DNA from 4 places in the Paenibacillus odorifer genome. Region 2 is predicted to be linked to each of the others. Evidence: riboswitches for the same ligand, from Rfam matches in the RefSeq annotation. Region 2 holds a riboswitch; each other region holds the start of a gene.
The links. Region 2 has a riboswitch for cobalamin ahead of PODO_RS29890 (RCC1 domain-containing protein). Riboswitches for the same ligand answer to the same signal wherever they lie in the genome.

Region 1 (3,217 bases), 3.3 Mb from region 2:
CTATTAACGATTATTAAAGCCATTATTTTGGGGCTTGTTGAAGGTTTAACCGAATTTGCTCCAGTATCCTCCACGGGTCATATGATTATTGTTGATGATATGTGGCTGAAATCACAGGAGTTATTTGGACAATATACGGCAAATACCTTCAAAATAGTTATTCAACTGGGTTCTATATTAGCGGTTGTTGTGATTTTTAGAAATCGATTCATTGATCTGTTGGGCTTAAGGCGTTTCAGCCGTAAGCAGTTGGACCCTGTAACAGAGAAGCTACCGCAGTTAGAGCAGGGCGGGCACCTCAAGCTGACACAGGTTCTGGTAGGGTTAGTGCCTGCAGGTGTGTTAGGTGTTCTGTTTAATGATTATATTGATGAGCATTTATTCTCTACCTCAACGGTGTTAATTGGTCTAGTGATCGGGGCTATATTAATGATTATTGCGGATCTGTTTGGGCCGAAGAAGATCAGAACTGAGAGTGTAGATCAGATTACATACAAACAGGCACTTGGTGTAGGTCTTGTACAGTGTTTTTCGTTATGGCCTGGATTTTCACGCTCGGGCTCGACGATTTCTGGTGGCGTAATCCTCGGGATGAGCCATCGTGCCGCTGCTGATTTTACGTTTATTATGGCAGTACCCATCATGGCAGGTGCCAGTCTGTTGTCACTGATGAAGAACTGGCAATATTTCACCATGGACGCGCTGCCGTTTTTTATTGCAGGCTTTATTAGTGCCTTCCTATTTGCGCTGTTATCGATGCGTTTCTTCTTAAAACTGATCAATCGTATCAAGCTCTTACCGTTTGCTATATACCGTATAATTCTTGCTGCTGTAGTATATTTCGTATTTTTCTAAGTCCGTTATAAGGAATCGATATAACAGAAGCCCCAGTAATCTATTGCAGATTGCTGGGGCTTTCACGTATGATGACATCAGATTAAGACACTCAAATGATGAATGATATCGGAGACAGGTGCTGACCGGAAAATAGTAATTCGGTAGGCTTAATAGGGAAATTCGGTTCGAAGCCGATGCGGTCCCGCCACTGTAACGGAAGAATCTCGAGCAACAGAGGTCACTGGCAATTTACTACTGCTGGGAAGACTGCTCAAGATGTTGACGCCGCTAGCCAGGAGACCTGCCTGTTTCAACAGCACTGCTTCACCTACGGAAGATAGGGAGGTGTTAGACGTTAACCATGGGTATATCATGGGCGTCTTTCCCTTTGACTTTTTTAGGGAAGGGCGCTCTTTTTTATAGGAAAGCAAGTAGTTTTGGAGTTTGAAATAAGAGATTGAAGAGGGAGTGTATCGAAATGACGAATAAGGTAAAAGTAAGCAATCTTGGATATCCGAGAATCGGAAAGAACCGCGAATGGAAAAAGGCACTGGAGGCATTCTGGCAGGGGAAAATAAATGAGGAGCAATTCCGCTCCGAAATGGCAGCAATCCAGCTGCAGCATTTGAAGACCCAGCAAGAAGCAGGAATTGAGCTTATTCCGGTAAATGATTTTACATTTTATGATCATGTGTTGGATGCGGCTGTTATGTTTGGAATCGTACCTCCACGGTATGCGTATGATGGCGGCGACATCGGGCTTGATCTTTATTTTGCAATGGCCCGTGGTAATGCTGAGGCTACTGCCTGCGAGATGACCAAATGGTTCAATACGAACTATCACTATATCGTTCCAGAGATCGGCACACAAACACCACGCCTGACTGAAAACAAACCTCTAGCGGCTTATCGTTTTGCTAAATCGCAGGCAGGGATTGAAGGTAAACCGGTACTTTTAGGTCTGTATACCTTCCTTAAGCTGTCCAAAGGTTACGCAGCGGCAGATATCGCCAAGATTGCTGCACGTTTTGTTCCAGTCTATGTTCAACTGCTACAGGAACTGAAGCAAGAAGGGGTAAGCTGGGTACAAATCGATGAGCCAGCGATTGTTACAGGCATAAGTAAAGAAGAATTAACACTGCTTAACTCGATATACACAGACATTGCCGCCTCCGTGCCGGGCTTGAATATTATTTTACAGACGTATTTTGAAGCTGCTGAGCCGCTGGAGGCACTGCTAGAGTTGCCTGTTCAAGGCTTGGGTCTTGACTTTGTGCACGATGGTGGAGCGAATCTGGCTTCCATCGAACGTCTTGGCTGGCCGAAGGACAAATGGCTGGGTGCTGGAATTATTGATGGACGGAACATTTGGCGTTCCGATTTAGACGCCAAGCTGCAACTGGTAGAAAAGCTCAGCGTTCATGTGCCGCTTGATCGTCTTATTCTTCAGCCTTCTTGCAGTCTGTTGCATGTCCCAGTCACCGTTCAAGGTGAAGTGAAGCTGAAGGCGACAGTTAAGAATGCGTTAGCCTTTGCCGATGAGAAGCTTAAAGAGCTTAGTCTGCTCGGAGCAGCCGTCGCAGATAAAGGAGAAGCTTCTCAAGCAGCGCTGGCCGCTAGTCGTGAAGCTATTGCAGCGTTCCGCGCACTACCTGAGCGTGGCCGTAAGGATGTGGCGGAGCAAGTGCTTGCACTTGCAGCTCTACCAGACCAACGCAGTCTGCCTTTTGCTGAGCGCTTAAAGGTGCAGCAAGAGAAATGGCAGCTTCCACTTCTGCCAACCACTACAATTGGTAGCTTTCCGCAGACAGTCGAAGTGCGCCAGGCGAGATTGAAATGGCGTAAAGGGGTCTGGAATCAGGAGCGTTATGATGGATTTGTTCGTGAGCAGATCGCGGATGCAATTACCTTCCAAGAAAAGCTAGGTCTGGATGTTCTGGTCCACGGCGAGTTCGAGCGTACAGATATGGTGGAGTTTTTCGGAGAAAAGCTGGATGGATACTTGTTTACTAGTAATGGCTGGGTTCAATCCTACGGTTCCCGTTGCGTTAAGCCGCCGGTGATCTACGCGGATATTGCATTTATACAGCCTATGACTGTTAAAGAAAGCGTCTATGCACAATCGTTGACGAAGCTTCCGGTTAAAGGAATGTTGACGGGCCCTGTTACTATCCTCAATTGGTCATTTGTACGTGATGATCTCAGCCGGGAAGAGGTAGCCAATCAAATTGCTCTTGCCCTTCGCCATGAAGTAAAAGCGTTGGAAGATGCAGGCATCGAAATGATTCAAGTGGATGAGCCGGCTATTCGTGAAGGACTTCCGCTAAAGGCAGAAGACCGTGAGCATTACCTGAACTGGGCAGTGAAGTCGTTCCGTGTT
Region 2 (3,217 bases):
TGAATGTCAAGTTTTAGACATATAGGGTTTGTGGTTATGATTTGCTACTTATATCCACCATAATATAGTTGGCATAAGGTTATTCTGGAGAGGTAGTCGGAATAAAATTTACATATCCTAAAAAAACACTACGCTCCAAAAACAGTGTTATTATTATAAATTGAGAGGACCATCGATTGAGTAACAAAGAATATTTAGTTCCCCACAAATCATTTTGATTACTCATCACGAAAAACATTCTATTTTTTCTTTTCAAACTAATTATTTTGAAACGCTATTATACAGCTACTTTATTTCCTTTGTAATTGCAGATAGTAAATTACCATTACTATCGTATACAAAGTCACGGCGGTAGCTGATATTCCCTTTATGAATGATAATAGCTGTTAACCTATTAGCGGAATCATAAATATATTCGTAATCCTGCCTAATAGAAGGTTGTAGAACTGTTACTGGAATATTTGAATAAGAAATTAATGAGTCATTCCCTAATTGACCCTCTGTATTATTCCCCCACGTAATAAATGAAGAGCTAGTAAGTGCTATACTATGCGAATTTCCAGCATCTATTTTTATTACATCATTCAGAAAACTCTTACCGCCTATCGCTTTTACTTGAGTAGGAGTAAGTTTTCCTAAAGTTGTGCCATCTCCAAGTTGGCCCATGCTATTCTCTCCCCAACTCCATACTGTTCCATCTGACTTTAGTGCTAATGAATAATTACTTCCACCGCTAATAGCAATTACATTATTTAATAAACCAACTCCGTTTGGGCCCTTGACTTGGACTGGATAGCGCCGTTCTACTGTAGTACCGTCTCCAAGCTGCCCTTTATCATTTTGCCCCCAGCCCCATACTGTTCCATCTTCTTTTAAAACCAAATTGAAATTGTCCCCAGCACTAATAGCTTTAACTCCTGTTAACAAAGAAGCATTACTGGAGCCCATTTGCACTTTACTAGGGAAACTCTCATCATTAAGAGATCCATTTGCTAACTGACCATGATTATTGCCTCCCCAAACATAAACAGTTCCAGTTGACGAAAGTGCTATAGAATGTATTTCACCAACATCAACAGCAATAATATCCATAAGATTCCCAACCCCGTTAACACCTTTAATTTGTTCCGGAGTTGTAATAAGTTCTAATCTATCGACTCCCACTTGCCCTCGTTGATTATCTCCCCATCCCCACACTGTTCTGTTAGATTTAACAGCGAGGGTATGGTAAAATCTACTACTGATATTATTTACATTTGATAATCCAGAAATTGGAGTTGGAGAGACAACAAAATCAGTCTGATCTCCAGCAGGTCCCAAACCCAAAAAACCATAATAATTGAATCCGAAAGCCGTCACTGTACCGTCAGTTTTCAAAGCATATGAACTAAAAGTTCCACCAGTAAATCCTTTATTCATCGACACCACATCGGTTCCAGCCAACTGAACTGGTTTATTGCTATATGGAGTAATAAAGTCCCCCAACTGTCCCATTTCATTACTTCCCCATAACCATAGATTCCCATTTTTTTCTATAAAACCACTTTTATCTATACCAGCATATATTTCCCCATGTTCTAAAACACCCCGAGTTAAAGTAGAGGGTAAACTCTTTGCGCTTTCATTTAAAGACATGATTTTGGAGTTATTATTTTGAGATATAGATTCTATTAATAATTTTTTTTTAGCGCTCTCATTGCTAACAATTTGAAACTTCAGGAAGTAGCTATCATTTAATTTTTCTCCATTTATATCCTCAAGTGAGTAAGGAGGAATATGTAATGTATAATCATGACCATCTTTCAATTCAATTTGTGGACTAATTATCAGTTGATCCCTCTCAATTGATTTCTTTATATTTATCACCTTATTACTATCAAAATCTACTAATCTAATTAAATGAAAAAAATTCCCTTCTCTAATAATGTTTTTTAAATTCACCTTTAACGAGGAATCCTCCAATATGCTTATTATTTGTGTCTCAGGTGCAATTAACTCCTTTTGTTGATTTACACCATCCGCACTCACTAAAGATAACTGACTAATCGATATAACTAAAAGAAATAAGATAATTAATAACGAATAATATTTCTTCATATTTATTTTTCTCTCCCATTTAATAAATAGTTCCAGTTAATTAGTTGTTATCTACGATACTAGATAGGATGACTGGGATAATAAACTTCGGATCCAGCAAAATAACTAAACAGACAATACAAATGATCGTGTAAAACCAAACAGCTCATAAAAAAATCAACAAATTCTTAGATATTGAAAGATACTTTCATTTAATCAAACCGTAACTTTTTTTTGTTTTTGTCCGAAATCTATACATCGACAACATGAAACTAACTAATAATTACTTCATTCCAAATGAACCTTTACCATTAATAATTTATTAACAACATTATTTCCAATGTAACAAGTACTTTATTAAAGTAATTCTATAAAAGAGTTTCACTATTGAATATAGACATAAAAAAACCTCCTTCCCATCCTCGTGGGATTCGTTGGGTATATTTATGGCAGGCATTCTGGCTTCGCAGTTCATTAAAAAACCCACCATTAACATTAAGCAGTTAATGATGGAATTTTAATGTGCGTTCACAGTGGCGGGACCGCGTGGGAATTTCACCAACATTCCCCTTTTAAGCTAGATAGGATATTCCTATGCAATCACCATAAATATTAACAGGAATAATATACCATGAATTATTATGAAGTGCGACAGACAAAAACACCTAGGGAAGATTCGTATAATGGAGTTACCACCACATCCATTGCGTGGGAGAATGAAACCATGAGTTACACACACCTTAACAAAACCGAACGCAGTCATTCACTTCGCTTGGGATGGACCAATCACAGATTGGCAAGTAACTAGACAAAAATCACTCCACCATTGATAGAGAGTGGAATAGGGGGAGTAGCAGTATGATGACACAGTAGAGATTGCGCAGACTACCTACACAACATCAAACCTCTCCTAATCAATGGGATGATCCATAGTGCAAAGGGAAAAATTCCCTATCATGTTAACGATAAAAAAACAACTTCTCCGTAGAAAAGTCGCTTTTCAAATCTCTACTGTCTATCGAATTCTATTTTTTCATAACTTAGAAGACCCTACCGCTTCGCCTTATAAAACTCATGATAAAGCTTCATGAGCGCCCTCTTCTCTATCCTCGAAACATAACTCCGCGAGATCCCCAACTCC
Region 3 (3,217 bases), 540 kb from region 2:
CTGAGAATACGGCCTCACCTTTAGCATTCGTCGTTACCGTCTGAGCTCCAATTTGGACCTGAACACCCGCAGCTTTTGCAGTTACAGGAGAGGAAGTGTTCGTAGCAGCGTCCCATTTCCACGTCTTACTAGTTACAATGACGTTAAAAGAATCGCCCTCTTTAAGATTTGCTTTGGAAAGGGTAACGGAATCCACAAGTTTAGTGTCATCTCCGGCATAATAAACCAGTACCTGATCTGAATCTTTAAGTACAAAATCACTCATGCCTACATCGGGATTAATCCATTTTCCGTCACGTGATACAACATACATCCATCCGTCATAACCACCAAAGCTTCCAGCAGCAATACTTCCGATGCCAGTCACATAACTGCCCGAAGGATTCGTGATCGGCAAGTTCGTTTGAAGCGCCAGCTTCTCTAACGCTCCAAGTGCGTTGCCAGCATAGGCGTACCCTTGTGCCAACGTGGCCCGTGGTCCCTCAATCGTTACAGGAGCGTAGATGAGTGAGCTCTGAACGGAGGATTTGGAAAAATCGTATAGCTTACTGTTGCTTCCTTTATACAGCAAATTATACGCAACCAGCGCCTGAAGTCCTTGCTCTGTCGCCAGAACATTACTGCTTCCACCACGGCTATGGGTGAAGCTACCATCAGCTAGACGATAGCTAAGCAGGTTCTCCATTAGATCCACTTTGTTTTTGGTGTATTCTAATCCACTAGGATCAACTCCGAAGGATGTGAGTCCAAGGATTGCTTGTGCGCTACTTTCAGCACTGTCACCGTAACCCCCATGGCTATCTTGAGCTGCAGATAACCAAGCTACGGCTTGTAGCCCTGCTAAGTAGGCTTCAGGATTATTTTTATGTGCCGCCAGAGCCGTCAAGGTTATCGCTGTCATATCAGACTCACTTGCGCCCGAGGTTAATGCAAAGCCCCCATCCGGATTCTGTTTGGAGAGAATCTCCGTAAGGAGCTTATCCGCCGTCCATTTCGCGTCACTTGGGATATTATATTTACCAGAATCCAGCGCAAGTAAGGCATATACCGGATTATTTAGCGTCTGTTCACTGAGCTTGCTGTTATTATAAATTTTCTCAATCAGATTATAGCCAGGAGTCGTTCCGTTACCAGCAAAGCTAGTAGGATCTGCACCAATCGCTCTCACTGCGAGCACGATTCGAGCATAATCGGTTACATTGGCGAAATTGCCAGCTGCATCCTTTACTTTTTTCTCAAGCTCTGAATGGTAACTGGCTGGCAGCTTATATCCTGCTTGCGCTAATCCAATAGCTTGCCAATCCGATTGCACGCCACCTTTCAAGAGATATTCTGCAGCCGCATAAGTCGCATCCGCAACATTAATCCGCTCCGCAGCAGTTGCTTCCAGACCGGAGCCAGCGCTCGCTTCTGCAAATATTTGTCCTGCCGGAGCAAGAGATGTTCCTAGAATTGAAATGACCATGAATAAGGCCAGCCCAAGTGCTACAAACTTGGAAGACATGATTTTCTTCATTGTTTAACCTCTTTCTGTATAAGAATGGGTACTGCTGGGAATAAGACGCATAACATAAAGACCGCCCCTTTGGAGGGCGGTCAGGGAAGATTACAAATCGAGGCTCCGGCGCTTGCTTCCTGCCGATAGTCCATCTGTATATGTTCCACATTCTTACCCCACGAAGAATAGAAACGCTCACAAAAAAGGCAGGTCTCCTGGCTAATGCTTCATCGCTGTTCTTCACCTTCCCACCCTACCTTCAGGGCAGTGGCTTATAGAAGAAACGCTCCGCACATACAGTGGCGGGACCACGCCGGACTCATGCACCGGACTTCCCTTTTAAGCAGACGACTAGATTGATAGAGTCTGCACCTTTTCCAGTATGTAGTATCTTATTTTGACATCCATAATCATATCTATTAATACATAGCATGTCTATAGAAAAGCTTAGTATGGGCAGCAAAAAAATGAACAGCAATACACCACCTGCCGGTAGGTATTGCTGTTCAGAAAGCTTGTTATTCGGCTGTTCCTTCCGGACTTGCAGTTGGGGAGGGTTCAGCACTTGAATCAGAAGCTGGTGGAAAATTAGGGTCGGGATCTACGATCAATGTAAATCTTCCGGCCTTGATCATACTTTTCTCTAGAATTGTCGCTCCAGGCTCCAATGTAACCTCAACCTGATAGGATGGTTGTTCACCTTCAGTCACAGCTGTTGCGGAAGGCAACCCAGTGCTGTCCTCAGTATCAGAGGAAGGCGTAGGAGACGGAGAAGCATCAGCTACTGCGTTAGGAGCATCTGCACCTTCTGCTGTTCCTCCAGTAGTGCCAGCGGCATCTGAATCGGCTGCGGCGTTTCCCTCATCCGTCCCATCCGTTGACGGCACTGGACAAGTGCCATTCGTAGCAGCGACCTTAAAGCTTTTATCTATCTCTGTAGACGAAGACATTAAACTAATCTCAGTCGGTTGAAACTGCACACAGTCATCTGCACTTGCGAAGGTGAACACCAATATGCTGCTCCCCTTATCTCCTTCGTCGCTCTGATCCTTCAAGTATACTGAAGCCGGAGGCAGCTCATTACCTGCACTCTGAACAGGGGTCGGCTCAGGGCTTGTCCCCGGCAGAGCCGTCTTCGTATCATCCGGGCGTAACATACTGAATACGATAATTGCAATAATCACCAGAATACCCGTAATGGAGCCGGAGATTAAGAGTCGAAATCGGCTGCGGCTGATCCAGCGCGCCAGCGGGGAAGCCAGTTGGGAGCGGGCTTCATTGTACACATTTTGCAGAGCAGGCCGAGCTGCCGCGACATAGTTCTTTCGGAATTCCCGATTCTTGAACGCTTCACGATCACTGCTCAGGAAATACTTCAGAATCGCCTTACGGTAACCCGGTTGCAGCTTTTTATTCGAAACCGTAAATAAAGGATTGCCTTGCGACCAAGCAAAAAACCGATAGATGATTTCTTTGTCGGAACCGGATTTACGCTTTAACAGCTCCAGAAGCGCATCGTAATCCAGCGGACCCCCTTCACGCTGAGTTGTATAGTAAAAGGCTAGCGGAAGCCGTTCAAAGGGTTCCAGAACACGCGCCTCTTTTAGCAAACGACGACCCAGTAGCTGCACATCGTCTAGTTCCTGCGGAGACAATCCTGTAAAAATCTCTTCATTCGGCTTCTCTTCACCAAACCAGCGGTAAGCTGCACGCAGCGCA
Region 4 (3,217 bases), 710 kb from region 2:
TTTCGGGTTCTCCCCAGAAGGTAACGGAAATTCTTTCGGACCCTCTGGTTGCCCAGGCCCCGGTTCTTCTGGTTGTTCCACTTTCACATCATTCATATCAAAGAGACGGTTGCTATGATTGATCAGACGATCATAAGACACAAGTGCATACGTACCTTGGTCCGTTGCCATATTGTCCACTTTGCCTGTGAGGATATGCTTAAATCCACCCTCAGGTGCAGCAAAGCTAAGCAGTGCATCAATAAGCGAATTTCCACTTTTAACAAATCTAGCGTCCGTGTGCGGATCTACGCCCACACCAGTTAAGGCTACAATTACCTGTGAGATACTTTCGCTGCTAGTGCTTCCCCAGCTTGTAAATCCGCCTTGATTGTTTTGGTTATCGGACAGCCATTGGATGGCCCGATCCACGGCGGCTTTTACATCATCTCGGGTTGCATAATAAGGTGCAAGAGCTTGCATCGCCATCGCAGTCATATCGACATCTGCTTTGGTTACGCCTAATGCCCAGCCACCAGCTTCTTCTGTACCTTTTTTAACCTCTTTATCTAAAATATACTGAACTAGTTTTTCTCTTGTGGTCTGTTCTGTAACTCCATCAACTACAGGGATCTCATAGTTATGGCTATCTAGCGCAATCAGAGCAAAAATCGGACCATTATTGCCTTGCTTTTGGATATATTGATAATCAGCGAGTGCTTTTCTCAGATCATATCCCGCAACATTTGTGATATCTTTTCCGATAGAGGTAAGCCCTAGAATCGCTCTGGAATTCTCTGTGCTTTTATTGGCGTCGAGTTTTCCATCCTCTTTAATGATCGATGCTATTTTCGTCGCTACATTGTTGTAATAAAGATCGTAATAACCGTTAGGTACTGTATAGTTCGCCCGTGCCAGAGAAAGGATCGACCATTCTCCACTACCTGTACCAAACGACGGATTCTTTACAGTGTTTAGAATATAGGCAAGGCTTTTATCTAACTGTTGTTTGACGGCAACTGTAGTTTCCAGTTTGTAAGTAACTTGATAAGTTACATTTGTTTTGTTTCCAGCTCCGTCAAGAGCCGTTACAGTAATTGCATTACTGCCTGAATTCAGAGAAGCTTTGTACTCCCCATTCGCAGGTGATAAAGTAACACCATTCAGCTTCACTTCTGGAATGATGTCACTATATACATTGTCTGTGACAGCTACTTTGAAGCTTATTTCTTTATTGGATACTTCCTGTTTATCTTGTATGCCACTTACTGTAATAACAGGGGGTTCTATGTCTAATGCATGGTTAAGCCCTACAAGTGCATGATCTACACTTATTTGAGAGCTTGCCATATTTTCGAGCACGGAATAGGCTTGATAAACTGCCGATTGTACTACTGGTCTGTCCAAAATAGTTTCTTTATTAGGGTCACTGTTAATCTCGGCGATTTCCGCAGTTAAAGCATCCTTATTGGCAAGTTGAACGGGGATTTCTCCCCAGCCACCAAGATCAGAACCATAGCCATAAGTGGTGAACTGAGTTCGAATGATGTCACCGTCTTGAGGCTTATAATCGGTCATCCCAAACGGAGGAAACACATTATTTACTGCATACATCCAACCCGACATGGAGGTGTAGTCAAACTGACTTAACCACTCTGGGTCTGCTTTAGTGCCGACTGTATTCCCATCGGCTGAAATCATATCTAAAATATATTGTGGAATATTGACTTCGCTTCTGCCACTATCTTTAACTTCTGATAAATAAAAACCACTATCTATATTTCCTAAATGTCTATAATTCCCATCTCCTAGCGCACGTGTTATTAAAGATGCGCCATTATCGCCTTCATAAATCGGAACTTTAATAGGTTCCTTAATATACCCTTGGCCTAAGGTGAATTTCTCTACGGATACAGATACATACCCTTTAAGGGTAGAGCTTGCTCCATTTGCTTGAGCTGGGATAACACTTGTAGAGAATGTCGTGATAAATACAGCTACAATGAGTAACCACGCTAAAAACTTATTTTTCTTCATTTTTCCATAACCCTTCCCTTCATACCTATGATAAAAAACAGAATAAACTTTCTTATAACCACAAAAAAAACCACTCAACATAAACGTCAAGAGGTTAAGATAGTGAACCACAATACTAGCTGGCAAACACTATTCAAGCACCTCTCTATCGATCGTAGAGTTTGATGGTGTAACAGAAAAAGGCAGATATTCTGGCTCAAGTATCATCACCCTTGCTGCCTTCCCAGTTTCCCAGTGGCATTTTGCAAGGACTCCTCTTTTACAGCGGCGGGACCGCGCGGGATTCACACCCGCTTTCCATTTAACCAATCTATGATTGTACTTCCGCAACATTCATAGTTGGCACCTATTTCTAATTTTAAATTTTCATGCTTCATCATATCTAATATATATGCTTTTGTCATGTTATATTTCTTTTTTGTATAACGGGCAGCTAGAGATAATCCTATTGAATAACCAATTTCTACGAGTAGGGATATTTAAATAATTTCTTTATCCAACTGTGGGGAAAATTAATTTAAATCACTAATTCTTATATGAATTTGCCACAAATTAGTAAGGTACTCGCTGAGTGAATTCTATGTTAGGGTATATTCAGAAAGCGTTTACAAAAATAACATTGGAGGTGTTCGTGTTCATCTAACCACCAAGTACAGCGTCAAAGCCAGGTCCAAGCATCCTAAATTTATCTCACAAAGGAGAATTCAATGACTACGCGAATCCAGAAATCCTTCTTATCATTGACACTTGTCACCGCTCTTCTGCTCTCTCTGTTCTCATCCATGGCTGCAGCTGCAACTAAGGATGAGCAACAAGCTAAGGCAGCGCCAAAGAGTAAGATCCAATCCTATGTAGACGAAATGCAGCCCGGATGGAACCTCGGTAATACTTTAGATGCTACAGGTGAGGACGAAACCTCCTGGGGCAATCCTCGTGTGACCCAAGAACTTATTAAAAAGATCGCCGCTCAAGGCTATAAAAGTATTCGGATTCCTGTGACCTGGGATACTCACATGGGTGCGGCACCAGACTATACCCTAGAAAAAGCCTACCTCGACCGTGTGGAAGAAGTTGTCGGCTGGGCACTGGACGCCAAGCTTTATGTCATGATTAATGTCCATCATGATTCCTGGCTATGGGTAAGCCATATGGAAGAAAAACACGATGAAACGCTGGCGCGTTATAATGCAGCCTGGACTCA

Region 1: it holds a riboswitch for cobalamin, as region 2 does, so the genes downstream of both, metE (5-methyltetrahydropteroyltriglutamate--homocysteine S-methyltransferase) here and PODO_RS29890 (RCC1 domain-containing protein) in region 2, are expected to answer to the same signal.
Region 3: it holds a riboswitch for cobalamin, as region 2 does, so the genes downstream of both, PODO_RS29845 (DUF4430 domain-containing protein) here and PODO_RS29890 (RCC1 domain-containing protein) in region 2, are expected to answer to the same signal.
Region 4: it holds a riboswitch for cobalamin, as region 2 does, so the genes downstream of both, PODO_RS03735 (S-layer homology domain-containing protein) here and PODO_RS29890 (RCC1 domain-containing protein) in region 2, are expected to answer to the same signal.

What each region holds. Positions count from the first base shown of each region.
Region 1 covers NZ_CP009428.1:4,875,545-4,878,761, reverse strand. Annotated here, with positions in the region: gene PODO_RS21335 (undecaprenyl-diphosphate phosphatase) at 1-855, shown strand, start outside; cobalamin riboswitch at 955-1,160, shown strand; gene metE (5-methyltetrahydropteroyltriglutamate--homocysteine S-methyltransferase) at 1,316-3,217, shown strand, end outside.
Region 2 covers NZ_CP009428.1:1,574,696-1,577,912, reverse strand. Annotated here, with positions in the region: gene PODO_RS29890 (RCC1 domain-containing protein) at 286-2,097, opposite strand; cobalamin riboswitch at 2,508-2,699, opposite strand; gene sigK (RNA polymerase sporulation sigma factor SigK) at 3,127-3,217, opposite strand, start outside.
Region 3 covers NZ_CP009428.1:1,034,211-1,037,427, reverse strand. Annotated here, with positions in the region: gene PODO_RS29845 (DUF4430 domain-containing protein) at 1-1,516, opposite strand, end outside; cobalamin riboswitch at 1,687-1,889, opposite strand; gene PODO_RS04380 (GAP1-N2 domain-containing protein) at 2,017-3,217, opposite strand, start outside.
Region 4 covers NZ_CP009428.1:867,665-870,881, reverse strand. Annotated here, with positions in the region: gene PODO_RS03735 (S-layer homology domain-containing protein) at 1-2,016, opposite strand, end outside; cobalamin riboswitch at 2,181-2,381, opposite strand; gene PODO_RS03730 (cellulase family glycosylhydrolase) at 2,724-3,217, shown strand, end outside.